2 regions of the Kitasatospora sp. NPDC096128 genome follow, and region 2 is predicted to be linked to the other one. Evidence: riboswitches for the same ligand, from Rfam matches in the RefSeq annotation. Region 2 holds a riboswitch; the other holds the start of a gene.

Region 1 (14,288 bases), on a different contig from region 2:
CAGGAAGACCTTGAAGTCGGTCAGCGGGACGTACACCGCGGACTCCATGACCTTCTTGTCGATGTCGCCGTAGATCTTCTCGCGGGCGGCCTGGTCCGGGCTGATCGCGGCGTCGTCGAGCATCTTGTTGACGGCCGGGTCGTTCAGCTGGGCCAGGTTGCTGTTGCCGGAGGCCTTGATCGCGCGGCCGTCGACGATCTGCTGCAGGAAGCCGTAGCCGGTCGGCCAGTCGGCGCCCCACTGCATCATCATCAGACCGATGTTGTGGTCCTGGGTGTACTGCGGCGCACCGGCCGAGTCGGTCAGGTACTTGCCCTGCGGGAACTGCTGGATCTCGACGTTGATGCCGATGTTCTTCAGCTGCGCCTGGATCGCGGTGGCCGCGGCGACCTCGGTCGCGCGCTCGGTGCGGGCCGACAGCACGGTGCTGAAGCCGCCGTCCTTGCCGCAGGCCTTCAGGGAGTCCTTGGCCTTGGCCTGGTCACCCTTGTTGTCCTTGGTCTCGTACAGGTTGAAGTCCTGGTGGCCCGGGATGTCCGGCGGGAGGACGGTGCTGGCCACCTGGCCGCGGATCGGGCCGCCGAGCGCGGTCTGCACCGCGACCTTGTCGAGCGCGAACTGGACGGCCTTGCGGCACTCGATGTTGTCGAACGGCGCGACCTTGCTGTTGATCGCCATGTAGACCAGGCGGCCGCCGTAGGCGTTGTCGGTCTTCGCCTTGAGCTTCGAGTCGCGCAGGATCTGCGCCTGGGTCTGCGGGTCGACGCCGCCGCCCACCAGGTCGGCCTGGGCGTTGCCGGCCAGCAGGTCCTTGTCGATGGTGGCCTGGTCGATGTTCATCTTGAGCACGATCTTGTCCGGCAGCTGCTTCCGGATCGGGTCGGTGCTCTTGTCCCAGTTGGTGTTCGGGACCAGGACGGCCTGCTTGCCGTCCTCGTAGGTCTCGAACTTGTAGGTGCCCGAGGACGCGATGTGCTTCACGTAGTCGGCACCGGTGTCCTTGGCCTGCGGGACCGGCGCGGTCTGCGGGGCGCTGACCAGGTAGTCGAAGTCCGCGAAGGGGTGCTGCAGGTGGAAGACGATCGTGGTGTCGTCCGGCGTCTCGATCGACTTGAGGTCGCCGGTCTTGTCCTTGTACGGACCCTGGTACGGCGTCGGGTTGTCGACCAGCAGGTCGTGGAAGTACGTCGGGCCGTTGGAGTTCACCTCGGGCGCGAAGTTCGAGCGCTCCACGGCGTACTTGACGTCCTTGGAGGTGATCGGGGTGCCGTCGTCGTACTTGAGGCCCGCGCGCAGCTTGTACGTCCAGATCAGGCCGTCCGGGCTGACCTTGCCCATCGACTCGGCGAGGTCCGGGACCAGCTTGTTGCCGTCCGCGCCGGCGGCCGGGTTGAAGGTGGTCAGCGGACGCGCGTACAGGCGCGAGAAGTTGTAGATGTACGCGTAGTAGGTGTTGCCCGGGTCGAGGGAGTCCGGGGTGCCCTTCATCTCGTAGGTGACCGTCCCGCCCTTCTTGTCCGAGACGTTGACGATCTGCTTGGTGGCCGCGTCGGCACCACCGCCGCTGGAGTCGGCCGAGGTGGAGCTGCTGCCGGTGCTCTTCGTGCTGGAGGTGCAGCCGGTGACGACCAGGACCGCGGCGGCGGCCAGGGCGGTCAAGGCGACGGTACGGGACCTGCGCATGGGTGAGATCAACCCCTTGAGGATGTGGAGGAGGGAGGGCCTGACGGAGGGTCAGTTGCTCTTGGGATCGAGGGCGTCACGCAGCCCGTCGCCGAGCAGGTTGAACGCGAGCACGGTGATGAAGATCGCCACACCGGGGACCACCATGTACTGGGGGTCGACCTGGTAGTAGTTCTTCGCGTCGGCGAGCATGCCGCCCCAGGAGGACTGCGGGGGCTGGATGCCGACGCCGAGGAAGCTCAGCCCGGCCTCGAAGAGGATGTTGGTCGGGATCAGCAGGGTCGAGTAGACCAGGATCGGGCCGACCAGGTTGGGCAGGAGCTCCTTGAACAGGATGAACGGGCCGCGCGCACCGAGGCTGCGGGCCGCGTGGACGAACTCCCGCTCGCGCAGCGAGAGGGTCTGCCCGCGCACGATCCGGCCCATGTAGGGCCAGTTGAAGAAGCCGATCACGAAGATCAGCACCAGGATGTGCAGCGGGAGGCCGTGCAGGCCGAACGCGCCGCCCTGGAGCGAGGCGGAGATCGCGATGGCGAACAGCAGCAGCGGGAACGCCAGGAAGACGTCCATCAGCCGGCTGATCAGGGTGTCCACCCAGCCGCCGTAGTAGCCGGCCATCACGCCGAGCACGGTGCCGATGGTGTTGGACAGCAGGGTCGCGCCGAAGGCGACCAGCAGGGAGACCCAGGAGCCGTCGACCACGCGGGCGAGCAGGTCGCGGCCCTGCAGCGGGTCGATGCCGAGCAGGTGGTCCCCGCTCATCCCGCCCCAGTCACCGAGCGGGAGTCCACCGAGGTTGGCGTCCAGCAGGTCCGAGTTCGGCGTGTCGGGGTCGAGCCCGAACAGGGCCTCGAGCGGCCCGGACAGCACGGCCAGGAGGATCAGCAGGATCACCACGACGCCGCCGGCGACGGCGGCCTTGTCCCGCTTGAAGCGGGTCCAGGCGATCCGACCGAGGGAGCGGCCCTCGATCGTCTTGGCCGGGCTCGGGGAGGCGGGCGCCTCGGGTTCGTTCCCGGCGGTAGTGATGGGTGCGGTCATGGTCAGTTGGTCCCCTCGCCGACGGTGGCCGGCCCACGGGTGCCGGGCGCCGGCTTCGGCGGTACGGCTGCGGACGTGCGGAGGTGCTAGGAGCAGGTGGTCGCGGCAGTGCGTCGTGCACGGGCACTGCCTCCACGCGGGATGGGCGTCGCGTGGATCGAGCGGTCGGCGTGCGCGTTCACCTTCGTGGGGTTTCCAGACGCGCGATGCGTTGCGCAGAACTCTCTGCTATCCGAACTGGCTTGCGCCAGCCCTGACAACCGACAGATGCCCAACTGTGATCTGCCTGCATGCACCCGTCCGGTCTTCGGCATATACCTCTTCACACGGGTGTAACAGGCATGTCAAGCTACGTCTGCGGAGAGTGTGGAAATTCGCCCGGAAACGACCGAAGCCGACCTGATGGCGAATCAAGTCGGCTTCGTCTGAAAGATTTTGGCAATTCCTGCGTTTGCCAATCAGCGCCCTGGGTAGCCGGGCCACTGCCGCTGGGGCTGCTGACCCCAGCCGGGCGCGGGCGGCTGGGCACCGTACGCGTAGCCCGGCATCGACTGCCCCGGCATCGACTGGCCGGGCATCGACTGCCCCGGGTACGGCGGCGGCACCGACGGGTACGGACCGGTCGGCGGGCGCCCGGCCTCCCGGTCGAAGAACGGCCGCGCGTTGGCGCGCATCCACAGCGCCACCGGGTCGAACTCGTCCGCCATCGCCACCGTGGACACCGCGAGCCCCTCCGGGGCCACCGCGATCGCCCGCTGCATCAGCGCCCGCACCGCCTCCACGGCCGGCGGCGAGCTCTCGTACAGGTCCAGGCCGATCGCCAGGTACGGCTCCCCCACCGCCGGCTGCACCCAGGCCCGGCGCAGCGCCCGCACCGCGCGCACCTCGCCGGCCTGCCGCTCCAGCAGCGCGAAGAACTGCTGGGCGTTCACCTGCGGCTCGCTCAGCTTCAACGGACCGGCCGGCAGCCGGTCCAGGCCCGCGGCCACCCGCCGCAGGTCCGCCCACGGCACCCCGACCCCGCCGCCCGGCGCGTGCGGGTTCAGCCACAGGCCCCAGCGGGTGCGGTACAGCGAAGCGGCGATCTCCCGCCCCGAGATGACCTCGTGGGCCCGGGCCCAGCCGGAGGCGGTCAGCTGCTCGGGCGAGGTGACGGCCGGCGCGTACCCGTGGCCGCTGATCTCCATGTTCCCGTACTGGGCGTCCGGGCTGCCCGGTGTGCCGTGCCAGAGCAGCATCCAGACCTGGCCGTCGGCCAGCGCGTGCAGCAGCCGCTCGTACGCGTCGAAGCGCTCCGGCGCGACCTCGCGCAGGGCCTGCTCCAACCCGCCCGGGTCCGCGCCCGGGCGTCCGGCCGGAGCCTGGCCCCAGGACCCCGGCGCCCCGCCCGCTCCCGTTCCCGCACTCATGCGCCCACCTCGCCGCGCCTCTTTCCTGAACCCGCCGGCCCGTCAGCCGCCTGCACGCACCCTATGGCGCGGCACCGGCCACCGCCACGGCGACGTGCCTGTGAAGGATCCCCGCTCACACCCGCGAGTAGAAGGGCATGACCCGGGTCAACAGCCACTCGACCACCGGGTCGTCGGCGAGGTCGAGCAGCACGAGGTGGACGCCGCCCGGCAGCGGCGCGGTTCCCAGCGCCCGCCCGAGCGCCTCGTTCACCGCAGCCGGGTCGGCCGGGGCCGCCGGGTCCAGCTGCACGCCCACGAACATCACGGTCGGCTCGCCCTCGATGCTGGCCAGCGCCCGGCGCGCGGTCAACACCCCCGGCAGGGAAGACAGTTCCGCCCGGCAGGCGGCCAGGAAGTGCTCCGGGTCCTCGCCCGGCACCGGCTCGCGCAGGGCCACCCGGCCGCCCGTCGGCGCCTCCGGCTGCTGCTCCCAGCGGTCCTCGCGCGGGCCGCGGCGCAGCTCCGCCACGCCCTGCGGCGGCACCGGGATGCCCACCGCCGCCTCGGGGTTGACCGCGATGCCCACGCCCAGCGGCAGCCCGCGGGCGAACTCCCAGGCCGGCGCGACCGCGAAGGCCATCCCCGGCGCCTGCTGGAGGAACACCTCCTGCGAGGAGAACACCGGCACGTACGGGGCCCCGGCCAGCTCCACGGTCGGCAGGTCCAGCGACTGCCCGGCCGGGTCGCCCCCGGCCGGCAGCGGGATCCACACCTGGCTGCGGGCCAGCACCTCGATCACCCGCGGGGTCGCCCCCGGGTCGCCCAGCGCGGCCGTCAGCACCTGCTCCAGCTCGTTGGCCGGCCACGCGCCGCCCGACGGCACCGCCTGCGGCCCGTCCCACCCCTGCTGCTGCTCCACCGGGTACTCCATGCGCCGCCGATCCGGCCTCCTGCCGGGTCGGCCGCCCACTGCTGCGCCGACGGGGAGAGTTTAGGGCGTGGGTGCGCCCGACCTCGGTGTGACCGGGGCCCTCTCCCCTCCTCCGCGCGGACGTGCCATGATGTGCGCGTCCGACGGCATGCGCCGCGGGCCCCCACAACTCCACACCGGCCGCTCGAACCCGCGCGGGAGAGCCCGGAGTGCCCCTCAGGAGGCACAGCCGGCGCCGAAGGAGCAAGTCCTCCCCGGAATCTCTCAGGCCCCCCTACCGCGCGGGTTAGGCACATCTGGAAAGCGGCGCGCGACCCGCTCGCGCGCCCACCCACGGTGCAAGCCGCCGTCCTGTCCCCGATGCTGGAACCAGCCGACGCTGGTGCCGGCTGCGGGCAGGTGGGCGGTGAAGCTCTCAGGTTCGACGACAGATGGGGAGACCCACGCCGCCGCATGCCCGCGCGCGGGGTCGGTCCCCGAGCGGGTCCGGTCCGGCGCGCGCACCCCTGAGTGCCCCGACCGAGGAGTTCCTGGCCATGTCGTCCCTCCGCCTGACCGCGCTCGACGCGCTGCACCGCGCCCTCGGCGCGACCATGACCGACTTCGCCGGCTGGGACATGCCGCTGCGCTACGGCAGCGAGCGCGAGGAGCACCTCGCCGTCCGCACCAAGGCCGGCCTGTTCGACCTCTCGCACATGGGCGAGATCACCGTCACCGGCCCGCAGGCCGGCGAGATGCTGGACCACGCGCTGGTCGGCTTCGTCTCCGCGCTCGGCGAGCTGCGCGCCCGCTACACCATGATCTGCGCCGAGGACGGCGGCATCCTGGACGACCTGATCGTCTACCGGCTGCGCGAGGACGCCTTCCTGGTCGTCGCCAACGCCTCCAACGCCCAGCTGGTGCTGGACGAGCTGATCGCCCGGGCCAAGGGCTTCGACGCCGTCGTCACCGACGACCGCGACACCTACGCGCTGATCGCCGTCCAGGGCCCGGAGGCCACCGGCATCCTGGCCGGGACCACCGACGCCGACCTGCCCGGCCTCAAGTACTACGCGATCCTCCCGGCCACCGTCGCCGGCAAGTCCGTCCTGCTGGCCCGCACCGGCTACACCGGCGAGGACGGCTTCGAGATCTTCTGCGCCCCGGCCGACGCCGAGCCGGTCTGGCAGGCGCTGACCGCCGCCGGCGAGGGCCGCGGCCTGGTCCCGTGCGGCCTGTCCTGCCGTGACACGCTGCGCCTGGAGGCGGGCATGCCGCTGTACGGGCACGAGCTGTCCACCGACCTGACCCCGTTCGACGCCGGTCTGGGCCGGGTCGTGCGCTTCGACAAGACCACCAACGAGGGCGCGTTCATCGGCCGCAAGGCGCTGGAGCGGGCCGCCGCCGCGGCCGAGTCCAACCCGCCGAAGGTGCTGGTCGGCCTGGTGTCCGAGGGCAAGCGGGTGCCGCGCGCCGAGTACACGGTGGTCTCCACCGAGGGCGCCCCGATCGGCCGGATCACCTCGGGCGCGCCGTCCCCGACGCTGGGCAAGCCGATCGCGATGGCCTACGTCGACGCGGCCCACGCCACCCCCGGCGGCACCGTCGCGGTGGACGTCCGCGGCAAGCACGAGCCGGTCCAGGTCGTCGCGCTGCCGTTCTACAAGCGCGCCCGCTGAGGCCGTAGCGGCCCCCTCGTTTTCCCGTCCGCGCACGTCGGAGCCGTCCGTGCGGCGGCCCGCTGCGTCGTACCCGCTTCCCATCCTGGAGAATGACGCCATGAGCAACCCCCAGCACCTGCAGTACACCAAGGAGCACGAGTGGCTGACCGCCGCCGAGGACGGTGTCTCGACGGTCGGCATCACCAAGCACGCCGCCGACGCGCTCGGTGACATCGTCTACGTGCAGCTCCCCGAGGTCGGCGACACGGTGACCGCCGGCGAGACCTGTGGCGAGCTGGAGTCGACCAAGTCGGTCAGCGACCTGTACTCCCCGGTGACCGGCGAGGTCACCGAGGTCAACCAGGACGTCCTGGACGACAACAGCCTGGTCAACAGCGCCCCGTTCGAGGGCGGCTGGCTGTTCAAGGTCCGCGTGGAGGCCACCGACACGCTGCTCAGCGCCGCCGAGTACGACAAGCTCACCCACGCCGAGGGCTGAGCCACCCCCGGGGCGGGCCGCCGCACCGCGGCCCGTCCCACCCCCACCGTCCCTCCGCTCTCCTCCCCGGGAAGACCACACCATGACGGTTCTCAACCAGTCCCTGCACGCCCTCGACCCGGAGATCGCCGCCGCGGTCGACGCCGAGCTGCACCGCCAGCAGACCACGCTGGAGATGATCGCCTCCGAGAACTTCGCCCCGGTGGCGGTCATGGAGGCCCAGGGTTCGGTGCTCACCAACAAGTACGCCGAGGGTTACCCCGGCCGCCGGTACTACGGCGGCTGCGAGCACGTCGACGTGGTGGAGCAGATCGCGATCGACCGGGTCAAGGCCCTGTTCGGCGCCGAGCACGCCAACGTCCAGCCGCACTCGGGCGCGCAGGCCAACGCCGCCGCGATGTTCGCGCTGATCCAGCCGGGCGACACCATCCTGGGCCTGAGCCTGGCCCACGGCGGTCACCTGACCCACGGCATGAAGATCAACTTCTCCGGCAAGCTCTACAACGTGGCCGCGTACCACGTCGACGAGAAGACCGGCCAGGTCGACATGGCCGAGGTCGAGCGCCTCGCCAAGGAGCACCAGCCGAAGCTGATCATCGCCGGTTGGTCCGCCTACCCGCGCCAGCTGGACTTCGCCGCGTTCCGCCGGGTCGCCGACGAGGTCGGCGCGCTGCTCATGGTGGACATGGCGCACTTCGCCGGCCTGGTGGCCGCGGGCCTGCACCCGAACCCGGTGCCGTACGCGGACGTGGTCACCACCACGACCCACAAGACCCTGGGCGGCCCGCGCGGCGGCGTCATCCTGTCCAAGGCCGAGTGGGCCAAGAAGATCAACTCCGCGGTCTTCCCGGGCCAGCAGGGCGGTCCGCTGGAGCACGTGATCGCGGGCAAGGCCGTCGCCTTCAAGGTCGCCGCCTCCGAGGACTTCAAGGAGCGCCAGCAGCGCACCCTGGAGGGCGCCAAGATCCTCGCCGAGCGCCTGCTGCAGGCCGACGTCGCCGAGGCCGGCGCCTCGGTGCTGTCCGGCGGCACCGACGTCCACCTGGTCCTGGTCGACCTGCGCAACAGCCAGCTCGACGGCCAGCAGGCCGAGGACCGGCTGCACGAGGTCGGCATCACGGTGAACCGCAACGCCGTCCCGAACGACCCCCGCCCGCCGATGGTCACCTCGGGCCTGCGGATCGGCACCCCGGCCCTGGCCACCCGCGGCTTCCAGGCCGAGGACTTCCGCGAGGTCGCCGACGTCATCGCCGAGGCGCTCAAGCCCGCCTTCGACGAGACCGTCGCCGCCGCGCTCAAGGCCCGGGTCACCGCCCTGGCCGAGAAGTACCCGCTCTACCCGAACCTCTAGTTCGGCCACGGGTGACCGGCCTCACTCCGGCCGGGCGCCTGTCGCTCCGGGGCACCGCGCACACTGGACAGTGCGCGCGGTGCCCCGTTCCGTGCACCGCCCAGTCCTTCCACGAGACCAGACAAGGACGTCCTCCGTGGCCATCAGCGTCTTCGACCTCTTCTCCATCGGCATCGGCCCGTCGAGTTCCCACACCGTCGGCCCGATGCGCGCCGCCCGGATGTTCGCCCGCCGCCTGCGTTCCGAAGGCCTGCTGGAGCAGGTGACCGGCGTGCGCGCCGAGCTGTACGGCTCGCTGGGCGCCACCGGCCACGGCCACGGCACCCCGAAGGCCGTCCTGCTGGGCCTGGAGAACAACTCGCCCCGCAGCGTCGACGTCGACCAGGCGGACAAGGACGTCGAGCGGATCACCGCCGAGAAGCGGATCAACCTGCTCGGCGAGCACCCCGTCGACTTCGACCCCGACAGCCAGCTGATCCTGCACCGGCGCCGCTCGCTGCCGTACCACGCCAACGGCATGACCCTGTGGGCGTTCGCGGCGGACGGCTCGACCCTGCTGGAGAAGACCTACTACTCGGTCGGCGGCGGCTTCGTCGTGGACGAGGACGCGATCGGCGCGGACCGGGTCAAGCCCGACGACACCGTGCTGAAGTACCCCTTCCGCACCGGCGACGAACTGCTCCGGCTCAGCCGGGAGACCGGGCTGTCGATCTCCGGCCTGATGCTGGAGAACGAGAAGGCCTGGCGCAGCGAGGAGGAGATCCGCACCGGGCTGCTGGAGATCTGGGCCGTGATGCAGGAGTGCGTGCGGGCCGGCATGAGCCGCGAGGGCATCCTGCCGGGCGGGCTGAAGGTCCGCCGCCGGGCCGCCTCGGGCGCCCGGGCGCTGCGCGCCGAGGGGATCGGGCCGGCCAACGCGATGGAGTGGGTGACCCTCTACGCGATGGCGGTCAACGAGGAGAACGCCTCCGGCCGCCGGGTGGTCACCGCCCCGACCAACGGCGCGGCGGGCATCATCCCGGCCGTCCTGCACTACTACCTGAACTTCATCCCGGGTGCGGACGAGGACGGCATCGTCCGCTTCCTGCTCGCGGCCGGCGCCATCGGCATGCTCTTCAAGGAGAACGCCTCCATCTCCGGCGCCGAGGTCGGCTGCCAGGGCGAGGTCGGCTCCGCCTGCTCGATGGCCGCGGGCGGCCTCGCCGAGGTCCTCGGCGGCAGCCCCGAGCAGGTCGAGAACGCCGCCGAGATCGGCATCGAGCACAACCTCGGCCTCACCTGCGACCCGGTCGGCGGCCTGGTCCAGATCCCCTGCATCGAGCGCAACGGCATGGCGTCGGTCAAGGCCGTCACCGCGGCCCGGATGGCGCTGCGCGGCGACGGGCGCCACCACGTCTCGCTGGACAAGGCGATCAAGACGATGAAGGAGACCGGGGCCGACATGAAGATCAAGTACAAGGAGACCTCGCGCGGCGGCCTCGCCGTGAACGTCATCGAGTGCTGATCGCGGCGCGCTGACGAGCGGCCCCCGGGTGGATCGGATCCACCAGGGGGCCGCTCGCGTCCCACGATCTCCCTGGACACTCCCTGCCCTCACGCTGTCCGCCCTCTGGCCGACGGAGGGCCCGTGGCGCCATAATCGCCGCGAGTCGGCCCACGCCCGAGGGGGAGGCGGATGTCGTTCCAACCACCGGAGCCGTACCGACCACCGGCGGAGCAGCCGTACGGCCCGCCACCGCCACCGGGACAGCCGCCGCCGCTCGGGGCACGGCCGCCGTACGGGCCGCCGCCTCCTCCGGTGGGCCGGCCGGTCCACCGGGTGCTGCTCGCGGCGCTCGTCGGGGCACTGGTCGGCGCGCTGGTGGGCGGCGGCTGGTACCTGGTGAGCCGGTTCGACTGGGGCGGGCGGTCGGCCGCCGGGGCCGGCGTCACGGCCCCTCCGACGGAACCGCCTTCCCCGACCTGGAGCACCCGCACCGTCGCCCCGACCCCGGCGCCCCGGCCGACGCCCACGCCCACCGTCGTGACGCCCGTCCCGACCACCCCCGCCGGGCCGCTCCTGGTGCCGGTGCGGGACCCGGGCGGATTCACCCTGCTCGTCCCGGACGGCTGGCAGCGGCGCACCAGGGACATCGTGGTGTTCTACGACTCCCCCGACCGCCTCAGCCTGATCCAGGTCTACTCGATGGGCACCGACCCGCCGTACCAGCAGGCCCTGGCCACCGAGGCCACCCTGGTGAGCAACCCGGGCTACCGGCGGATCCGGCTGGAGCGGACCGCGGACGGCGGCGCCGAGCTGGAGTACTCGTACGACCTGGCCGGCGCCGGTGTCCGGCACGCCGTCGACCACATCCTGGTCGGGCCGGACGGCAACGCCTGGGCCGTCCTGGTGGCGGGCCCGGAGCAGGACTGGCCCAGCCCGCTCGGCGAGCTCCTGCGGTCGGAGCTCGCCACCTTCTGCCTGGCCGGCTCGTGCCCGTGAGCCCCGGCAACAGGTCTCAGGCGCTCGCTGCCGCCTGGGGCTCCGGGCTGCTCGGGCTCGGCTCCGGGCCGGGCCCCGGAAGGGGGTTGGGCCGGGCCAGGAGGGCGACCGCCGTCGCCGCCGCCGCCAGGCCGATGCTGCCGGCCACCGCGCCGTGCAGCCCGCTGCTGACCGCCGTGCCGACGGCGTCCCGGACGGTCTGCGGCAGGCCGGCCAGCGAGGCCGGGGTGAGCCCCCCGCCGCTGGTCAGGTGGGCGGCGTCGGCCGGGCTCAGCCGCGCCTCCAGGGAGGCGGTCAGCCGCGCCGTGTAGACCGCGCCGAGGGCGGCCATCCCGAGCGAGCCGCCGAAGTTGCGCAGCAGGGTCACCACGCCCATCGCCGCGCCCATGTCCTCGCGCGGCACCGCGCCCATCGAGGTCAGCATGGTGCTCTGCATCAGCAGCCCGATGCCGATCCCGGCGACGGCCGTGAGCCCGGAGGCCAGTGCCACCGGCGTGTCCGTCCCCAGGAACAGCAGCAGCACCGACCCGGCCAGGGCCAGTACCCCGCCCAGCACCGGGTAGCGGCGTTCGCCGCCGGGCCGGCCCATCAGCCGGGCGGTGACCAGCTGGGTGCCCATCATGCCGAGCATCAGCGGCAGCAGGAGCAGCCCGCCGGTGGTCGGCGACGCGCCCTGGACGAACTGCAGGTACTGCGGCAGGTAGCCGATCAGGGCGAGCATGACCGCTCCGGTGAGGAAGCCCAGCACCTGGGCCACCGAGAAGTTGCGGCTGCGGAACAGCGTGGGCGGGATCAACGGCCCCGGGACGCGTAGTTCGGTCAGGACGAAGGCGGCCAGCGCGACCACCGAGACCGCGCCCGTGCCGAGGATCAGCGGCGAGGTCCAGGAGTACATCGTCCCGCCCCAGCTGCTGACCAGCGTGAGCCCCAGGATGCCGGTGGTCAGCAGGGCGACCCCGGCCCAGTCGAAGGGGGCGCGGACCCGCTCGGCCTTGGGGAGCCGCACCGCGACGGCGACCGCGACCAGGGCGAACAGCCCGATCGGCAGGTTGATGTAGAAGGCCCAGCGCCAGCTGAGCCGGTCGGTGAGGAAGCCGCCGAGCAGCGGCCCGCCGACGAAGGCGATCGGCATCAGGATCCCGATCACCGACTGCACCCGGCCCCGGTCGGAGGCGGGCACCAGCACCCCGATCACCGAGAGCGCGCCGACCATCAGCCCGCCCGCGCCGACCCCCTGGACCGCCCGGAAGGCGATCAACTGGCTCATGTCCTGCGCCAGTCCGGACAGCACCGAGCCGAGCAGGAAGACCGCCACCGACCACTGGTAGGCGCCCTTGCGCCCGTACAGGTCACCGAGCCGGCCCCACAGCGGGGTGGCGGCGGCGGAGGTGAGCAGATAGGCGGTGACCGCCCAGGAGAGATGCTCCAGTCCGCCGAGGTCGCCGACGATGGTCGGCAGCGCGGTGCCGATGATCTGCCCGTCCAGGGCCGAGAGGAAGATGCCGAGCATCAGTCCGAGCACGCCGAGCAGCGGCGGCTTGGGGCGGTCGTCGACCAGTGCGGTGGTCATGGCCGTTCTCCTTTTCCGTTCCGTTCCGTTCTCCGTTCGCGGCTCAGGCCGTGAACGGGCGGGCCTGCCGGGCATCGCGCAACGCCTGGGCCCACCAGACCAGTTGGTCGAGCATGGTCTTGGCGGCGGCGTCCGCGGCCGGGTCGCGCGGCTTGCCGTCCGCGTCGAAGGCCTGCGCGGCGCCGTGGAAGCTGACCGTGTTGCGGATCGTGACCGTGTTCAACTCGGCCATCACCACCCGCAGTTGCTCGACGGCCCGGAGGCCGCCGGAGAGGCCGCCGTAGGAGACGAAGCCGATCGGCTTGCCGTGCCACTGCTGGTTGTGCCAGTCGATGGCGTTCTTCAGCGAGGCCGGGAAGCTGTGGTTGTACTCGGGCGTGACGAACAGGAAGGCGTCGGCGGCCGCCAGCCGGGGCGTCACGGCGGCGAGCAACTCGATCTCCTCCGCGGGGAGTTCGCCGCCGAAGCCGGGCATGACGGTGGGCAGCGGGGTGACGGCCAGGTCGACGACGTCGGCGACCATGTCGTCGCGGGCGTCGAGGTGGCCGAGCAGCCAGTCGGCGACGACCGGGCCGAAGCGGCCGGTGCGGGTGCTGCCGATGACGACGGCGATCTGCAACTCCTGGTTCGTGGACATGGGGGTCCCCCTTCGGAACGGGACGGCGCTGTGTACGCCGTATCGACTGGATACAACGTACACACTGGCGCGTACGTCGTCCACTGCTCGGATACGTCGTACACACGAGTGATACGGTGGGACCTCCTAGCCGGAAGGAGCCCGCCCACATGTCCACTCAGCAGGCACCCTGCGGGGACGAGGACCGCGACCGCCCCCAGGCCTCACTCTGGGAGCGACTCGACCGCCCGGCCCCCGCACCGCGCACCACCCTCACCCCGCACCGGATCGCCGAGGCCGCGGTCGCCATCGCCGACACCGAGGGCCTGGACGCCGTCACCATGCGCCGCCTCGCAACCGCCCTCGGCGTGGCCCCGATGGCCGCCTACCGGTACGTCTCCGGCAAGGACGAACTCATCGAACTGATGGCCGACTTCGTCTACGGCCAGCTCCCCCTGGACGCCCCCGCCGACGGCTGGCGCGCGGCCATGCGCTCACTCGCCGTCCACCTGCGCGCGATGAACCTCGCCCACCCCTGGATGGTCCGGGCGGCCACCCCGTTCGCCCTCACCCCCAACCAGCTCGCCGTCCCGGAAAGGTCCTTCGCCGCCCTCGCCGAACACGGCCTGGACGCCGACACCACCATGGCGATCTTCCGCACCATCGCCGGCTACGTCCATGGCTCGGTCGCCACCGAGGTCGCCCTGGCCGCCCTGCGCCGCGACCGCGACTGGTCCGACGGCGACGAGACCCGGGCCGGCCTGGCCCCCCGGATGACCTACCTGATGGGCACCGGCCGCTACCCCGCCTACCGGCAGTACCTCCAGCAGGCCACCCGCAAGGACGACCCCGCCTGGCACTTCGAAACCGGCCTCGACTGCGTCCTCGACGGCATCGCCACCCACTTCGGGATCTAAGCCCCGGCCTCCAGGCGCGCGGCGACGGCGGTGAGACGGCCCATCGCGTGGGCGACGCCGAGGCCGTCCATGTAGTCCCGGACGTGCACCAGGAGCCCCTCCCGGGCCCGCAGCACCAGCAGGCCCGGGAGGGTGAACGGCTGCCCGGTGGAGGCGACCGTGCCGAT
Region 2 (14,288 bases):
AGAGGAAGCCATGCCAGACGAGGGCGGCTCCCGGCAGAACGTCAGCTTCCCGAGCAACGGTCGCACCGCGCACGGGTACCTGGCCCGCCCTCCGCAGGGGGTCGGCCCGGGCCTGATCGTGGTGCAGGAGTGGTGGGGGCTCACCTCGCACGTCGCGGACATGGCCGACCGCTTCGCCGCCGAGGGCTTCACCGTCCTGGCCCCCGACCTGTTCGGCGGCGCCACCACCCACGACCCCGCCGAGGCGGCCCGGCTCAGGCGCGAACTCCCGGTCGAGCGGGCCGTCGAGGACCTCTCCGGCGCGGTCGGCTTCCTGCTGTCGCTGGACGGCGTGGTCGGCGACGCGGTCGGCGCGGTCGGCTTCTGCATGGGCGGCGGCTTCGCCCTGATGCTGGCGGCCCGGGCCGGCGACGGGGTGGCCGCCGTGGTCCCGTTCTACGGTCTCCCGTCGGATCCGGACTTCGACTACCACGGCCTGACCGCCCACGTCCTCGGCCACTTCGGCGAACTCGACGGCTCGATCCCGATGGCCGCCGTGGACGAGGCGGCGATCCGGATCGGCGAGGCCACCGACGTCCGCCCCGAGATCCACTTCTACCCGGCCGGCCACGCCTTCATGAACGACGAGAACCTGCTCGGCAGCTACGACCCCCTGCAGGCCCGGATCGCCTGGCGCCGCACCCTCACCTTCCTCTGGGGCCACCTCGGCTGACGCCCCGCCCCACCGACCGGAGCAGACGCGAAAACCGGATAGACACCTGTACGAACTCCGGCCATAGTCACCCGGGTGCCCACCCCACTCCCCCGCCGCCTCGCCTGGGCGAGTCGCAACTTCCGCATCCAGACCGCCGCCACCGTGATCAGCGGCCTCGGCAACGCCGGCGCCCCCATCGCGACCGCCTTCGCCGTCCTCGGCAACGGCGGCGGAGCCACCGAGGTGGGGTACGTCACCGCCGCCCGGCTGCTGCCCACCGTCCTGTTCCTGCTGCTCGGCGGCACCCTCGCCGACCGGCTGCCGCGCCACCACGTGATGGTCGCCGCCAACCTCTTCAGCGCCGTCTCCCAGGCCGTGCTGGCCGCCCTGGTGCTGGCCGGGCACGTCCGACTGTGGCAGCTGCTGCTGCTCTCCGCCGCCGGCGGCGCCGGCTACGCCCTCTACTCCCCCGCGGCCGGCGGCATGATCATGCAGGCCGTCCCCCAGGAGCACGCCGCCCGCGCCTTCTCGGTCTTCCGGATGGGCCAGAACGCCTCCCAGATCGGCGGCGCCGCCCTCGGCGGAGCGCTCACCGCCGCCGTCGGCCCGGGCTGGGTGCTCGCCCTGGACGCCCTCTGCTTCCTGATCGCCGCCTCCCTGCGTTTCTTCCTGGAGGCCGAGGCCGCGCCCGCCCCCTCCGGCGGCGGCATGCTGCGTGATCTGCGCGAGGGCTGGCGGGAGTTCGCCTCCCGCCGCTGGCTGTGGGTGATCGTGCTGCAGTTCGCCGTGGTGGTCGCCTGCATCAACACGGTCGAGTCGGTGTACGGACCGACGGTGGCCGACGAACGCCTGGGCGGCGCGGGCGCCTGGGGCGGAGCGATGTCCGCGTACGGCGTCGGCCTGGTCGTCACCGGTCTGCTGATGGCCCGTTGGCGCCCCCGCCGGATCCTGCTGGTCGGCAACTGGGGCGTGTTCCTGTTCGGCGCCCCCGCCCTGGCCCTGGCCGCCGGCGCGCCGCTGCCGCTGCTGATCGCCGCGATGTTCCTCTCCGGCGTCGGCGTCACGGTCTTCGGCGTCAACTGGATGGTCGTGCTCCAGCAGGAGATCCCGGAGGAGATGTTCTCCCGGGTCGCCGCCTACGACGAGCTCGGCTCCTACTCGCTGGCCCCGGTCGGCACCGCGCTGGCCGGCCCGGCGGCGGCCGCGCTCGGCCTGTCCGGCGCGCTCTGGGCCTGCGCCGCGCTGTGCCTGCTGCTGAGCGCTGTCGTCCTGATCGATCCGCAGATCCGCCGGCTGTCCCGGCGCGACCCGCGGCGAAGCACCCCGGACGCAACGGTGCCCGCCGGTGAGCCCGCACCCGCGCCGTGAGCGCCCTGTGCGCCCCGCGTGCGCCCGCCGGAAGGCAACCACCGGTACGGGTGGTTCGTCCGTGCAGGTAGGAGACACCAACCACTCGGGGGGCCACCGGTGCCGAAACCACTGCTGTTCCTGGACGTCGACGGGGTGCTGAACCCTGTCTGCCCGCATCCGGACGCCGGATTCGACTCCCACACCCTGCTCGGCTACACCGTCCTGCTCGCCGCCAAGCACGGCGCCTGGCTGCGCGAACTCTCCGGGACGTACGAGCTGGTCTGGGCCACCACCTGGGAGGAGCACGCCAACACCCACATCGCCCCGGCGATCGGCCTGGACCCGCTGCCCTTCGTCCGTTTCACCGGGTACGTCCCCCAACCCGGCGACCCGCGCGTCCCGTTGATGCAGATGTTCTCCGCCCGCAAGTGGGCCCCGCTGCTGCGCTACGCCGAGGGCCGCCCGTTCGCCTGGGTGGACGACGTCATACCGTCCCGGCTGCTCCGCCGCTCGCTGTGGCGCCGGGACCGCCTGCTGCTGCCGATCGACCCGGGCCAGGGCCTGGAGCGCCGGCACGTCGACCGGCTGCTCGCCCGCCCGCCGCGCAGCCAGTCCCTGCCGGGATCACCGGTCAGGGGGTCGGCAGCCAGCTGACGTGCCCGGCGAGCAGCGCGTACCCGACGAAGGCCACCGTGTCGATCAGCGCGTGTGCCGCCACCAGCGGCATCACCCGCCCCCAGCGCCGGTACAGCAGGCAGAACACCGCCCCCATCACCATGTTGCCGACCAGCCCGCCGACCCCCTGGTACAGGTGGTACGAGCCGCGCAGCACGGAGCTGGCCGCCAGCGCCGCCGGCCAGGACCAGCCCCGCTGCCCCAGCCGGCGCAGCAGGTAGCCGAGGACGACGACCTCCTCCAGGATCGCGTTCTGCCAGGCCGACAGCACCAGCACCGGCACCCGCCACCACACGTCCGGCAGTCCGGAGGGCGCCACCGTCAGGTTGTACCCGGCCGCCTGCGAGAGCAGGTACAGCGCCAGCCCGGAGCCGCCGATCGCGGCCGCGACGGCCGCGCCCCGGCCCAGGTCGCGCAGCTTCTCCCGCAGGTCGAAGCCCAGCACCCGCAGCGAGGCGCCCTCGCGCACCAGCAGGTAGCCGACCAGCACCACCGGCATCAGCCCGCGCCCGATGTAGTACAGCTGCCACACCAGGTCCAGCCAGGGCCGCCCGGGCGCGCGCGAGCCGTTCAGGGTGGCGACCTGCTGGCCGAGCTGGAGCGGTGCGGTGAGCGAGCCCGCGAAGCTGATCAGCGCGCTGATCCCGCTGGCCCCGAGCGAGAGGCCGAGGACGATCAGCAGTTCCGCGCCGAGCAGGCGTCGGGTGGGCCGCGCGGTCTCCGGCGCGGTCGGGCGGGTCGTCACGGGTGCTCCAGCGGACGGACGGTCGCTCCGGTCGTCGGCCGACGACCGGAGCGATCATCCTGACACAGCGGGCGGCCGGGGCACCCGCCTCAGCCGACCGGCCAGGTGTGCACCGGCTCGCCGCCGCGCATGTGCTCGGCGTAGCGCCTGGTCATCGCGGCGAGCGCGGCCGGGCGGTCCATCCCGTACTGCTCGCGCAGCCGGTGGAAGGTGGCGCTCTGCCAGGCGGCGCCGTTGGTGCGGCGCAAGCAGCGCTGCTCGATGATCCCCAGGTAGCGGTCCCGGTCGGCGGGCTCCACGCCCCACTCGTCCAGTCCCTGATGGGCCATCGGCAGCAGCTCGTTGAGCACCAGGTCGACCGCCGACACGGTCTGCAGCCCGCCGCCCCGGCCGGCCCGGCCCGGGCGCGGCCACTGGAACACCGCGTCGATGCCGTACCGGGCGCCCTGCCGGAAGTTCTCGTCCGCCCGCTCGAACGGCAGCCGGGTCCAGACCGGTCGGGGCTGCTCGGCGAGCACCCGCACCAGCCCGTAGTAGAAGGCGGCGTTGGCCAGCGTGTCGGCCACCGTCGGCCCGGCCGGCAGCGCCCGGTTCTCCACCCGCAGGTGCGCGACCCCGCCGGCGACGTCGTAGACCGGGCGGTTCCAGCGGTAGATGGTGCCGTTGTGCAGCCGCATCTCGGCGAGCCGGGGCGCGCCGCCGGAGGCCAGCACCTTGAGCGGGTCCTCGTCGTCGCAGATCGGCAGCAGCGCCGGGAAGTAGCGCAGGTTCTCCTCGAACAGGTCGTAGGCCGAGTCGACCCAGCGCTCGCCGAACCAGGTGATCGGGCGCACGCCCTGGGCCTTGAGCTCCGCCGAACGGGTGTCACAGGCCTGCTGGAAGAGCACCGGACGGGTCTCCCGCCACAGCTCCCGCCCGAACAGGAAGGGCGAGTTGGCGCCGAGCGCGAGCTGCGGCCCGCAGATCGCCTGGGCGGCGTTCCAGACCGAGGAGAACCGCTCCGGGGTCACCTGGAGGTGCAGCTGCAGCGAGGTCGCGGCGGCCTCGGCGACCATGGTGATCGACTCCAGTTGGAGGTGCTCGACGCCCTCGATGTCCAGCGCGATGTCCTCCCCCCGGGCGGCCAGGATCTGGTCGCTGAGCAGGCTGTAGCGCTGGTTGTGGCTCATCGCGTCCAGCCCGGTGTGGTCGTTCTCCAGGGTCGGCAGGATGCCCACCATGACGATCCGGGCGCCCACCTCGGCCGCCTGCCGGTCGGCGTAGCGCAGTCCGGTGTCGATCTCCTCGCGCAGTTCCTCGAAGACGTGCCCGCAGAGCCGGTGCGGCACAATGTTGACCTCGATGTTGAACTGGCCCAGCTCGGTCTGGAAGTCGCTGGAGCCGATCGCGCTCAGCACCTGGGCGTTGCGCATGACCGGCAGGCCCTGTTCATCGGCCAGATTGAGCTCGATCTCCAGCCCCATGACCGCCCTCGGGCGGTCGAAGCGGTCCTCGCGCAGCATGCGCCCGAGCGCGTCCAGGCAGGCCTGGAGCTTGAGCCGGTACTGCTGCCGGTCAGCCAGATCCGCCCGAGTCGCCACGACCTTCTCGCCCACGGTCCCCTCCTCCTGAGACACCCGGCCGGTCGACCGTGCCAGCATCATGCCCGCCTCGAAGATCGATACCCGAATGCGCGTACTGGCTTGCATTGCAAGGCATCTGACGAGAATTCAGGCCATCTGCAGACTTGCTCGGCGCCACCGCCTGTGATAAACAGATCACCCTGCGCATTTGTTCGATGAATTCGCTGAGTTCGCACTGCGCTCCGGCCGGTCCGTCCCCGCTCCGAGGCCCCCGTCGACGGCGACGACCACGCCGGCACCGCGATCCCGCACAACGCGATCCTGCACAACCGGACAAGGCCGGACCCCGTCACCGTGGACGCACCGAGCCGCGCCGGTATGCCGCATTCGCACGCCGATCTCGCTTGGAGAGGCGGACCCCGCCATGACCCTGCAGACCCCCCAGCCCCCGCCGAGCGCGCTGCGCGCCGTCCTGGGCGCGCTCGACTCGGAGACCGCGCTGCGCCAGCCCGCCGCCGCCGCGCTGCGTCACCCGACCGGTCCACTGCTCCCCGCGCACCCGCTCGCCGTGTACGTCCTGGACGGCCCTCGCCCCGAGCTGCCCGCCGCCCGGCGGACCGGCTGGCGCTTCCTGATCAAGGACGGCCCCGAAGTCGCCGCCGCCGCCGAGGTCGTGCAGAGCCCGGAGGGCCACACCTTCTCCCACTTCACCGCCGGCCCGTACCTCTCCTCCACCGTCCGGGCGCTGCGCGAGGCCTGGCAGCTCGCCCAGAGCTCCCGCTCCCGCCGCCAGCCCCGGCTGCTCACCTTCCCGGGCCAGTACGCCACCGCGCTCTGGCTGCACAGCCCCGACGCCGGCCCGACCGCCGACCTGCTGATCCCACTGGCCCCGGCCCCGCTCGGCGTCACCGCGCACCGCGCCTACCCGGCCGCCGAGCTGCTCCCGCTGCTCGCCCGCGCGCCGCTCGCCGGCTCCCTGCTGCTCGGCTCCTCCTGAGGCCGCGCCGCCCCCGCGCGTACACCGCTGCGCACCGGCCGCCGGGCACCATGCCCGGCGGCCCTTCGTGGTGCCCGCCCCGCCCGTCGGCCTCACCCGAACGGCCACCACCCGGGCGGGCCATCCACCATGGCCCCTTCGGGCCATCCCGCGGCTGACCCACTGGTGCAATATTTCCTCCCGTCGCCACCTGAACGGGTGATCTCTGCCCCGGAGTTGTGGCGCATGTCACCAAATGGCTGCGCGCGCGTCCGCAGATGCCGACACTGGGAACCAGCGTGGAAGGACCACCTGTCCTACCCACTTGAGTGCCGGTCAAACTTGGCTGGCACGCGGACAGGATCCGACCACCACGGCGGTCCCGGGACGGCTCGACCTCCGGTGACCGCACCACGGGGAGGATCGCAGAGCGAAGCGAGGGTACACGTATGTGCCAGCACCGTCCTGAGTGCCCGTCGGCCGAGTCCGAGGACCGCGAGGCCGCCGAGCCGGTGGCCTGCCACCCGGAGCAGGGCTGGAGCCTGCTCTGCAACGGCGTCGTCATGTTCGAGGACACCGGAGAGCTGCTGCCCGACGGCCGGGTGATCGCCCCGCACCGCCCGGTCGCCCACGCGGCCTGAGCCCGCCCGGCAGCCCGCCCGACAGCCGGTCAGCGCGAAGGCGCAGAGGGCAGGGCCCCGGCAGAATCATTCTGCCAGGGCCCTGCCTCATTCCTGCGCGGCCGATCAGACCCCGTACTCGTCCAGCGGCGGGCAGGAGCAGACCAGGTTGCGGTCGCCGTACGCGCCGTCGATCCGGCTCACCGGCGGCCAGTACTTGTCCGCCGGGTTCACGCCCGCCGGGAAGACCGCCTCCTGCCGCGAGTAGCCGTGCGCCCAGTCGCCGGCCAGCGTGGCGGCGGTGTGCGGGGCGTTGCGCAGCGGGTTGTCGTCGGCCGCCCACTCGCCCGAGCCGACCTTGTCGATCTCGCCCCGGATCTCGATCATCGCGTCGCAGAACCGGTCGATCTCGTGCAGGTCCTCGGACTCGGTCGGCTCGATCATCAGCGTGCCGGCCACCGGGAACGACATCGTCGGCGCGTGGAAGCCGTAGTCGATCAGGCGCTTGGCGATGTCGTCCACCGTCACGCCCGTCTCCTTGGTCAGCGGGCGCAGGTCGATGATGCACTCGTGCGCGACCAGCCCGCCCGGGCCGGTGTAGAGCACCGGGAAGTGCGGCGCCAGCCGCTTGGCGATGTAGTTGGCGTTCAGCACGGCGACCTGGGTCGCGTGCTTGAGGCCCTCGCCGCCCATCAGCCGGACGTACGCCCAGGAGATCGGCAGGATCGCCGCCGAGCCCCACGGCGCGGCCGAGATCGGGCCGACGCCGGTGGCCGGGCCGGCCTCCTCCTGCAGCGGGTGGTTCGGCAGGTACGGCGCCAGGTGGGCGCGCACCGCGACCGGGCCGACGCCCGGGCCGCCGCCGCCGTGCGGGATGCAGAAGGTCTTGTGCAGGTTCAGGTGCGAGACGTCCGCGCCGAACTTGCCCGGCTTGGCCAGGCCGACCAGGGCGTTCAGGTTGGCGCCGTCGACGTACACCTGGCCGCCGGCCTCGTGCACCAGGGCGCAGATGTCGGTGATCTGGGTCTCGTACACGCCGTGGGTCGACGGGTAGGTGACCATCAGCACCGACAGGTTGTCGCGGTTCTGCTCGATCTTGGCCTTCAGGTCCTCGACGTCCACGTCGCCGTCGACCAGGGTCTTCACCACGACCACGCGCATGCCGGCCATCACCGCGGAGGCGGCGTTGGTGCCGTGCGCCGAGGACGGGATCAGGCAGACGTCGCGCTGGGTGTCGCCGTTGGCGTGGTGGTAGGCGCGGACGGCCAGCAGACCGGCCAGCTCGCCCTGGGAGCCCGCGTTCGGCTGGATCGAGACGGCGTCGTAGCCGGTGACCTCGACCAGCTGCTGCTCCAGCTGGCGGATCAGGGTCAGGTAGCCGGCGGCCTGGTCGACCGGCGCGAAGGGGTGCAGCTGGCCGAACTCGGGCCAGGTCACCGCCTCCATCTCGGTGGTGGCGTTGAGCTTCATGGTGCAGGAGCCCAGCGGGATCATGCCGCGGTCCAGCGCGTAGTCCCGGTCCGACAGGCGGCGCAGGTAGCGCAGCATGGCGGTCTCCGAGCGGTGGCTGTGGAAGACCGGGTGGGTCAGGTACTCGTCCTCGCGCAGCAGCGCGGCGGGCAGCGCGTCGGCGGCCTCGGCGACCTCGACCGCGGGGACGCCGAACGCGGCCCAGACGCCGGCCAGGTGCTCGCGGGTGGTGGTCTCGTCGGCGGAGACCGAGATCCGGTCCTCGCCGTCCTGGAACACGTTGATGCCGTTGGCGCGGGCGGCGGCGGCGATCTCGGCGGCGCGGCCCGGGACGACGGCGGTGACGGTGTCGAAGAACTCGCCGTGCAGCAGCTCGACGCCGCCGGCCCGCAGGCCCTCGGCGAGGGCGGCGGCGTAGCGGTGGGTGCGGCGGGCGATGTCGGCCAGGCCGTCCGGGCCGTGGTAGACGGCGTACATCGAGGCCATCACGGCGAGCAGCACCTGGGCGGTGCAGATGTTGCTGGTGGCCTTCTCGCGACGGATGTGCTGCTCGCGGGTCTGCAGGGCCAGACGGTAGGCGCGGTTGCCGTCGGCGTCGACGGAGACGCCGACCAGGCGGCCGGGCAGCGAGCGGGCGTACTCGGCGCGCACCGAGAGGTAGCCGGCGTGCGGGCCGCCGAAGCCCATCGGGACGCCGAAGCGCTGCGAGGTGCCGCAGGCGATGTCGGCGCCGAGCGCGCCGGGAGACTTCAGCAGGGTCAGCGCCAGCAGGTCGGCGGCCACGGCGACGATCGCGCCCAGGCCGTGCGCCTGCTCGATCACCGGGGTGAGGTCGCGGACCACGCCGGTGGCGCCCGGGTACTGGAGCAGCACGCCGAAGACGCCGCGCTCGGCGATCTCGGCGGGGATGCCCTCGGACAGGTCGGCGACGACGACCTCGACACCGGTCGGCACCGCGCGGGTGTTGATCACCGCGATGGTCTGCGGCAGGGTCTCGGCGTCGACCAGGAAGACACCGCCCTTGACCTTGGTGACGCGGCGGGCCAGCGCCATCGCCTCGGCGGCCGCGGTGCCCTCGTCCAGCAGCGAGGAGCCGGAGGTGGGCAGGCCGGTCAGGTCGGAGACCAGGGTCTGGAAGTTGAGCAGCGCCTCCAGGCGGCCCTGCGAGATCTCCGGCTGGTACGGGGTGTAGGCGGTGTACCAGGCCGGGTTCTCCATGACGTTGCGCAGGATCACCGGCGGGGTGAAGGTGCCGTAGTAGCCCAGGCCGATCATCGGCTGGAGCACCTGGTTGCGGCCGGCCAGCTCGCGCAGCTCGGCGAGGACCTGGGCCTCGCTGCGGCCGCCGGGCAGGTCCAGGGCGGTGATGGAGCGGATCGCCTCGGGAACGGCGGTGGCGGCGAGCTCGTCGAGCGAGCCGTAGCCGACGGCGGCCAGCATCTTCTCCTGCGCGGCCGCGTCGGGGCCGATGTGGCGGTTCTCGAAGGGGCTGGCCAGCTCAAGCTCGGTGAGGGTCGAGGCGCTGGTGGGGCGTCCCGCGTTCGGCTGGGCGTTCATGGTGGTCGAGGCCTCCTGGTCACGGACCGGCGGGGGTGCGCACGCCGGTCGGCCGCGCCGCTGCGGACAGCGGACCGGTCTGGGCGGGCGGACCCGAAAGGCCTCCCCCTCTGTCATCGGGACCTGAGAGCTTCGCCCGCACGTCGCGCTGTGGCGCTTCGTCGGCTTGCACCGTCGGTGAGGGTGGTGATCGTCGGCTCCCGCGCCGGCGGTCCTGCCCTGCTTTCCAGAGTGACCTATCCCGCACGGTACGGATGCCTGAGAGATTCCGGGGAGGAGTTGCTCCTTCGGCGCCCCGACCAGCGGTTTTCGCTGTCGGGGACTCTCCCGAGCGGGCTCGGCGGTCGCGGCCCAGGGTACCAGCGGGAGGCCTTCCGATCACGGGTGCGTCGGGTCACTCCGGGTCTACGCGCGTCCCCCGGACGGCCCAGTGCCGAGCCCGTCCGGCGCACCCCGGTCGCGCCCGTCCGATTCATGGCTTTTGGTGTGAAGTGGCGGACGGGACGGGTGCTCCGGCCGCCTCACCTGCGGGAGTTCCGCAGGCGCAGCGCTTGGAGGAAAGAGTGCAGACCGACATCGACCCCCGGGACCTCATCGGCCACAAGGCGGTCGACCGCAACGGAGACAAGATCGGCACGGTGGACGAGGTGTACCTGGACGACGCCACCGGGCATCCGGAGTGGGCGGCCGTCCGGACCGGCATCTTCGGCCGGGACGCCTTCGTCCCGCTCACCACGAGCGAGTTCTCCGGCGACGAGCTCCGGGTGCCCTACGACAAGTCGCTGGTCAAGGACTCGCCGGACTTCGGCGTGGGCCAACACCTGTCTCCCGCCCAGGAACTCCAGCTCTACCGCTACTACGGCCTCGACACCCCCGTGGACGGCCGCCCGGCCGCCGAGGAGCCCGCCCGGGACGGCCGGCCCGACCTCGACTTCGGCACCACCACGGCCACCGGGACCGCCAAGCCGATCGCCTTCCACTCCGCCGACCCCGGCCCCACGACGACCGCCATGACCACCACGACCGCCACCCACACCAGCACCGACACCGCCACGGAGGCCCACGTGCGAACCCTCAGCACCCCCGCACCGGTCGCCAACGGCACCGCGACCGCACCGCTCGCCGCCCCCGCGGTCGAACCGAAGCCGCAGCCCGCCGCGACCGCGCCGGCTCCGAACGGCACCGCCGCCTCCTCGGCCCCCAGCGGCCCGGTCGAGATCACCTGCCGCGAGGAGCGGCTGGAGATCACCACCGAGTGGCACGTCCTGGGCACCGCGAAGCTGCGCAAGTACGTGACCAGCGAGCAGGTCGAGCGCCGCGTCCCGGTGGTCCGCGAACGGGTCCGGGTGGAGCGGATGCCGGTCAGCGACGCCGAGCGGGACTCGCTGACCGAGAAGGAGATCGACGAGGCGATCGAGGAGGTCACCCTCCGCGAGGAGCGGCCGGTGGTCCGCAAGTACCTCGCCCCGATCGAGCGGGTCCGCCTGGTGGTCGAGCGCTACACGGAGGAGGAGGTGGTCCGGGACGAGCTCCGCCGCGAGCACGTCGAGGTCCACGACGCCACGGCCCCCGAGACCCCGTCCGACTCCCCCGCCGAGGCGGGCACCCCGCTCAACCAGGTCGCCGACGGCTCCCGCCCCGCCGCCCTGCGCCCGCTGGCCTGACCGCCCCGCCCCGCCCGCCCCGAAGCAAGGGCCCCGGACTCGACATCCGGGGCCCTTGTCATGCCCGAGATCACCTGCACCTCCCCCCGGCGGCAGCCCCGCCCGAGCGCCCGTCAGTGCCGGTCCGTGGCAGGCGAGATCTTCACCTTTGCCAAATCTTAACCACTCGATATTTGACACTCTGAAGTATCTCCCTGCAAAGTTACTTCAGTTCATTCACTATGTACGGGAGGAAGCAACCGTGAGTGAGGCACCACAGCCCACCACCGCGGCCGAGAAGCAGAGCAACGCCCGGGTCCTGCCGGCCCTCATCCTGGCGATGCTGTCGTTCAGCGTGGTGCAGACCGCGGTCGTCCCGATCCTGCCGTCGCTGGCCAAGGAACTGGACGTCTCCGGGTCGAACATCACCTGGCTGATGACCGCCAACCTGCTGTCCGCCGCCGTGCTGACTCCCCTGCTGGGCCGCTTCGGCGACCTCCGGGGCCGCAAGCCCATGCTGCTGATCTCGCTGGCCGGCCTGGTCGCCGGTTCGGCGCTGGCGGTCTGCACCCACTCCTTCACCTGGCTGATCGTCGCCCGCGTCCTCCAGGGCGCCGGCGGTGGCGTGATGCCGCTGGCGATCAGCATCGTCCGGGACGAGCTGCCCAAGCAGAAGGTGACCGGCGGCGTCGCCGCCATCAGCGCCTCGATGGGCGTCGGCTCCGGCCTGGGCCTGGTCGCGACCGGCCTGCTGCTGGAGCACTGGAACTACAAGTCGATCTTCTGGATGGGCCTGGCCTTCGGCCTGCTCGCGGTCGCCCTGGTCGCCTTCCGGGTCCCGACCGACCCGGTGACCGACAAGGAGGGCGGCGCCGACCCGCTCGGCGCGATCACCCTGGCCGGCTGGCTCTCCGCCCTGCTGGTCGCGGTCAGCCAGGGCAACCACTGGGGCTGGACCTCCACCAAGACCCTCGGCCTGTTCGCCGTCGCCGCGGTGGTCGCCCTGATCTGGGGCGTCATCGAGACCAAGGTCGCCCACCCGCTGGTGGACCTGAAGATGATGGGCCGCCCGGCCGTCGCCTTCACCAACCTGGCCGGCCTGCTGATCGGCTTCGGCATGTACGGCTCGTTCATGGTCATCAGCAACTTCGCCCAGACCCCGGAGAAGCTGGCCCACTACGGCTTCACCGCGAGCGTCCTGCACGCCGGTGTGATGCTGCTGCCGTCCGCGATCGGCTCGATGATCGCCGCCCCGATCGGCGCCCTGCTGATCGCCCGCCGCGGCCCGCGCCTGCCGCTGGTCCTCGGTGGCGTCCTCGGCGCGATCGCGATGGCCTACCTGGCCCTGCGCCACAGCGCCGAAGGCGACATCTACACCGCCTCCGCGATCTTCGGCCTCGGCATCGGCCTCGCCTTCGCCGCGATGCCCGCCTTCATCAACGGCGCCGTCCCGGTCGAGCAGAGCGGCATCGCCAACGGCATGAACTCCGTGCTCCGCACCGTCGGCGGCGCGATCGGCACCGCCGTGATGACCGCCATCCTGACCGGCGACACCATCAAGCTCCCGATCAAGATGCCGATTCTGCTGCCCACCCTGGACGCCTACAAGCACGCGTTCTGGGTCACGGCCGTCGTCTGCATCATCGCCGGCGCCGTCCCGTTCCTGATCCGCACCGCCAAGCCGACCGCCACGGTCGTCGGCGGCGCGGCCCGGCAGGACTCCAGCCCCCAGCTGGCCAAGACCGACGCCTGACGAGGCGTCCGGCCCGCGCGCTCAGGGACAGGACGCGCGGGCCCGGCCTCCGCTCGGTCGCGAGGGCATCACGACCGCCCGGGGTCCGGCACGGTATGCGGCCCCATCCGGTACTTCCTACCGGGTGGGGCCGTTCCGCGTTCCCCGGCACCACCCCGGGCCCCCGTGCCCGCCTCAGACGCCTTCACCGTCCCCGTCGAGGTTCTCGTCCCCAGACGCGGGCTCGGGCTCGCGCAGCGGCAGCGGCCGGGCCGGCTCCAGCGCCGGATCGTCCACCGCGAAGGTCCGCACCCGCCCCGGCCCGCTCCACGGCGTCTCGAACCTCACGGTCACCCGCCCCACCCCGCTGCCCTGCACCCAGCCCGGCCCCAGCTCGGCGTGCCGGACGTCCTGCCCGGGCATCCAGCGCCGCACCACGACCTCCTGCGGCTCCTCCTCGGCCACCGCCGCCTCGACCACCTCGGCGTGCTCGGCCGCCTCCTCCCGCAGCGCCTGCGCGAACAGGTCCTCCTGGGTGTAGTCGGCCAGTTGGGCCACACCCACGCCGAGCAGCCGGACCCCACCGGTGATGTCCACCTGCTCGGCGAGGCGCCGCGCCGTCGCCGTGATCACCGCCTCGTCGTCGGTGGGCCCGCCCAAGGTCTCCGAGCGGGTCAGCGTCGAGAAGTCGAACCGCCGCACCTTGAGCACCACCGTCCGCCCCGAACGCCCGGCCGCCCGCAGCCGGCGGACGCAGCGCCCGGCCAGCGCCTCCACCTCCCGCAGCACCCGGTCCCGGTCGGCCAGGTCCACCTCGTAGGTGTCCTCCACCGAGACCGACTTGGCGTCCTGATCGGCCACCACCGGCCGCTCGTCCAGCCCTGTCGACATGTGGAAGACCCCGGCGCCGTGCGCCCGCCCGAGCAACTGGACCAGCTCCGCCTCACCCGCGTCGGCGAGGTCCGCCACCGTGCTCAGCCCGGCCCGCCGCAGCACCTGCTCGGTGGCCGGCCCGATCCCCGGCAGCGCCCGGACCGGCATCGGGCCGAGCACCGCCCGCTCCTCCCCCGGCTCGATCAGCACCAGCCCGTCCGGCTTGGCCTGCTCGGAGGCGATCTTCGCCATCAGCTTGGAGCCCGCCGCCCCCACCGAACCGGTCAGCCCGGTGAGCCGCCGGATGTCCGCCCGCAGGTCCTCCGCCAGGGCCAGCACCAGCCGCTCCCCGGTCTCGTGGTCCGCCTCCGACAGCACCGGGCCGTACGGA

The links. Region 2 has a riboswitch for glycine ahead of gcvP (aminomethyl-transferring glycine dehydrogenase). Riboswitches for the same ligand answer to the same signal wherever they lie in the genome.
Region 1: another riboswitch for glycine. It lies ahead of gcvT (glycine cleavage system aminomethyltransferase GcvT); the one in region 2 lies ahead of gcvP (aminomethyl-transferring glycine dehydrogenase).

Annotation. Positions count from the first base shown of each region.
Region 1 is NZ_JBEOSP010000006.1:49,639-63,926, forward strand. It holds gene ABTY61_RS09100 (ABC transporter substrate-binding protein) at 1-1,683, opposite strand, end outside; gene ABTY61_RS09105 (ABC transporter permease) at 1,735-2,724, opposite strand; gene ABTY61_RS09110 (enhanced serine sensitivity protein SseB C-terminal domain-containing protein) at 3,183-4,133, opposite strand; gene ABTY61_RS09115 (enhanced serine sensitivity protein SseB C-terminal domain-containing protein) at 4,249-5,046, opposite strand; glycine riboswitch at 5,232-5,336, shown strand; gene gcvT (glycine cleavage system aminomethyltransferase GcvT) at 5,583-6,704, shown strand; gene gcvH (glycine cleavage system protein GcvH) at 6,805-7,185, shown strand; gene glyA (serine hydroxymethyltransferase) at 7,268-8,536, shown strand; gene ABTY61_RS09135 (L-serine ammonia-lyase) at 8,673-10,040, shown strand; gene ABTY61_RS09140 (serine/threonine kinase C-terminal domain-containing protein) at 10,335-11,018, shown strand; gene ABTY61_RS09145 (MDR family MFS transporter) at 11,035-12,588, opposite strand; gene ABTY61_RS09150 (NADPH-dependent FMN reductase) at 12,632-13,225, opposite strand; gene ABTY61_RS09155 (TetR/AcrR family transcriptional regulator) at 13,375-14,121, shown strand; gene ABTY61_RS09160 (nuclear transport factor 2 family protein) at 14,118-14,288, opposite strand, start outside.
Region 2 is NZ_JBEOSP010000010.1:207,881-222,168, forward strand. It holds gene ABTY61_RS14520 (dienelactone hydrolase family protein) at 11-712, shown strand; gene ABTY61_RS14525 (MFS transporter) at 788-2,062, shown strand; gene ABTY61_RS14530 (HAD domain-containing protein) at 2,162-2,698, shown strand; gene ABTY61_RS14535 (CPBP family intramembrane glutamic endopeptidase) at 2,676-3,464, opposite strand; gene ABTY61_RS14540 (glutamate-cysteine ligase family protein) at 3,554-5,059, opposite strand; gene ABTY61_RS14545 (hypothetical protein) at 5,451-6,023, shown strand; gene ABTY61_RS14550 (DUF5999 family protein) at 6,452-6,643, shown strand; gene gcvP (aminomethyl-transferring glycine dehydrogenase) at 6,749-9,649, opposite strand; glycine riboswitch at 9,753-9,884, opposite strand; glycine riboswitch at 9,886-9,989, opposite strand; gene ABTY61_RS14560 (PRC and DUF2382 domain-containing protein) at 10,213-11,313, shown strand; gene ABTY61_RS14565 (MFS transporter) at 11,555-13,045, shown strand; gene ABTY61_RS14570 (DNA polymerase IV) at 13,220-14,288, opposite strand, start outside.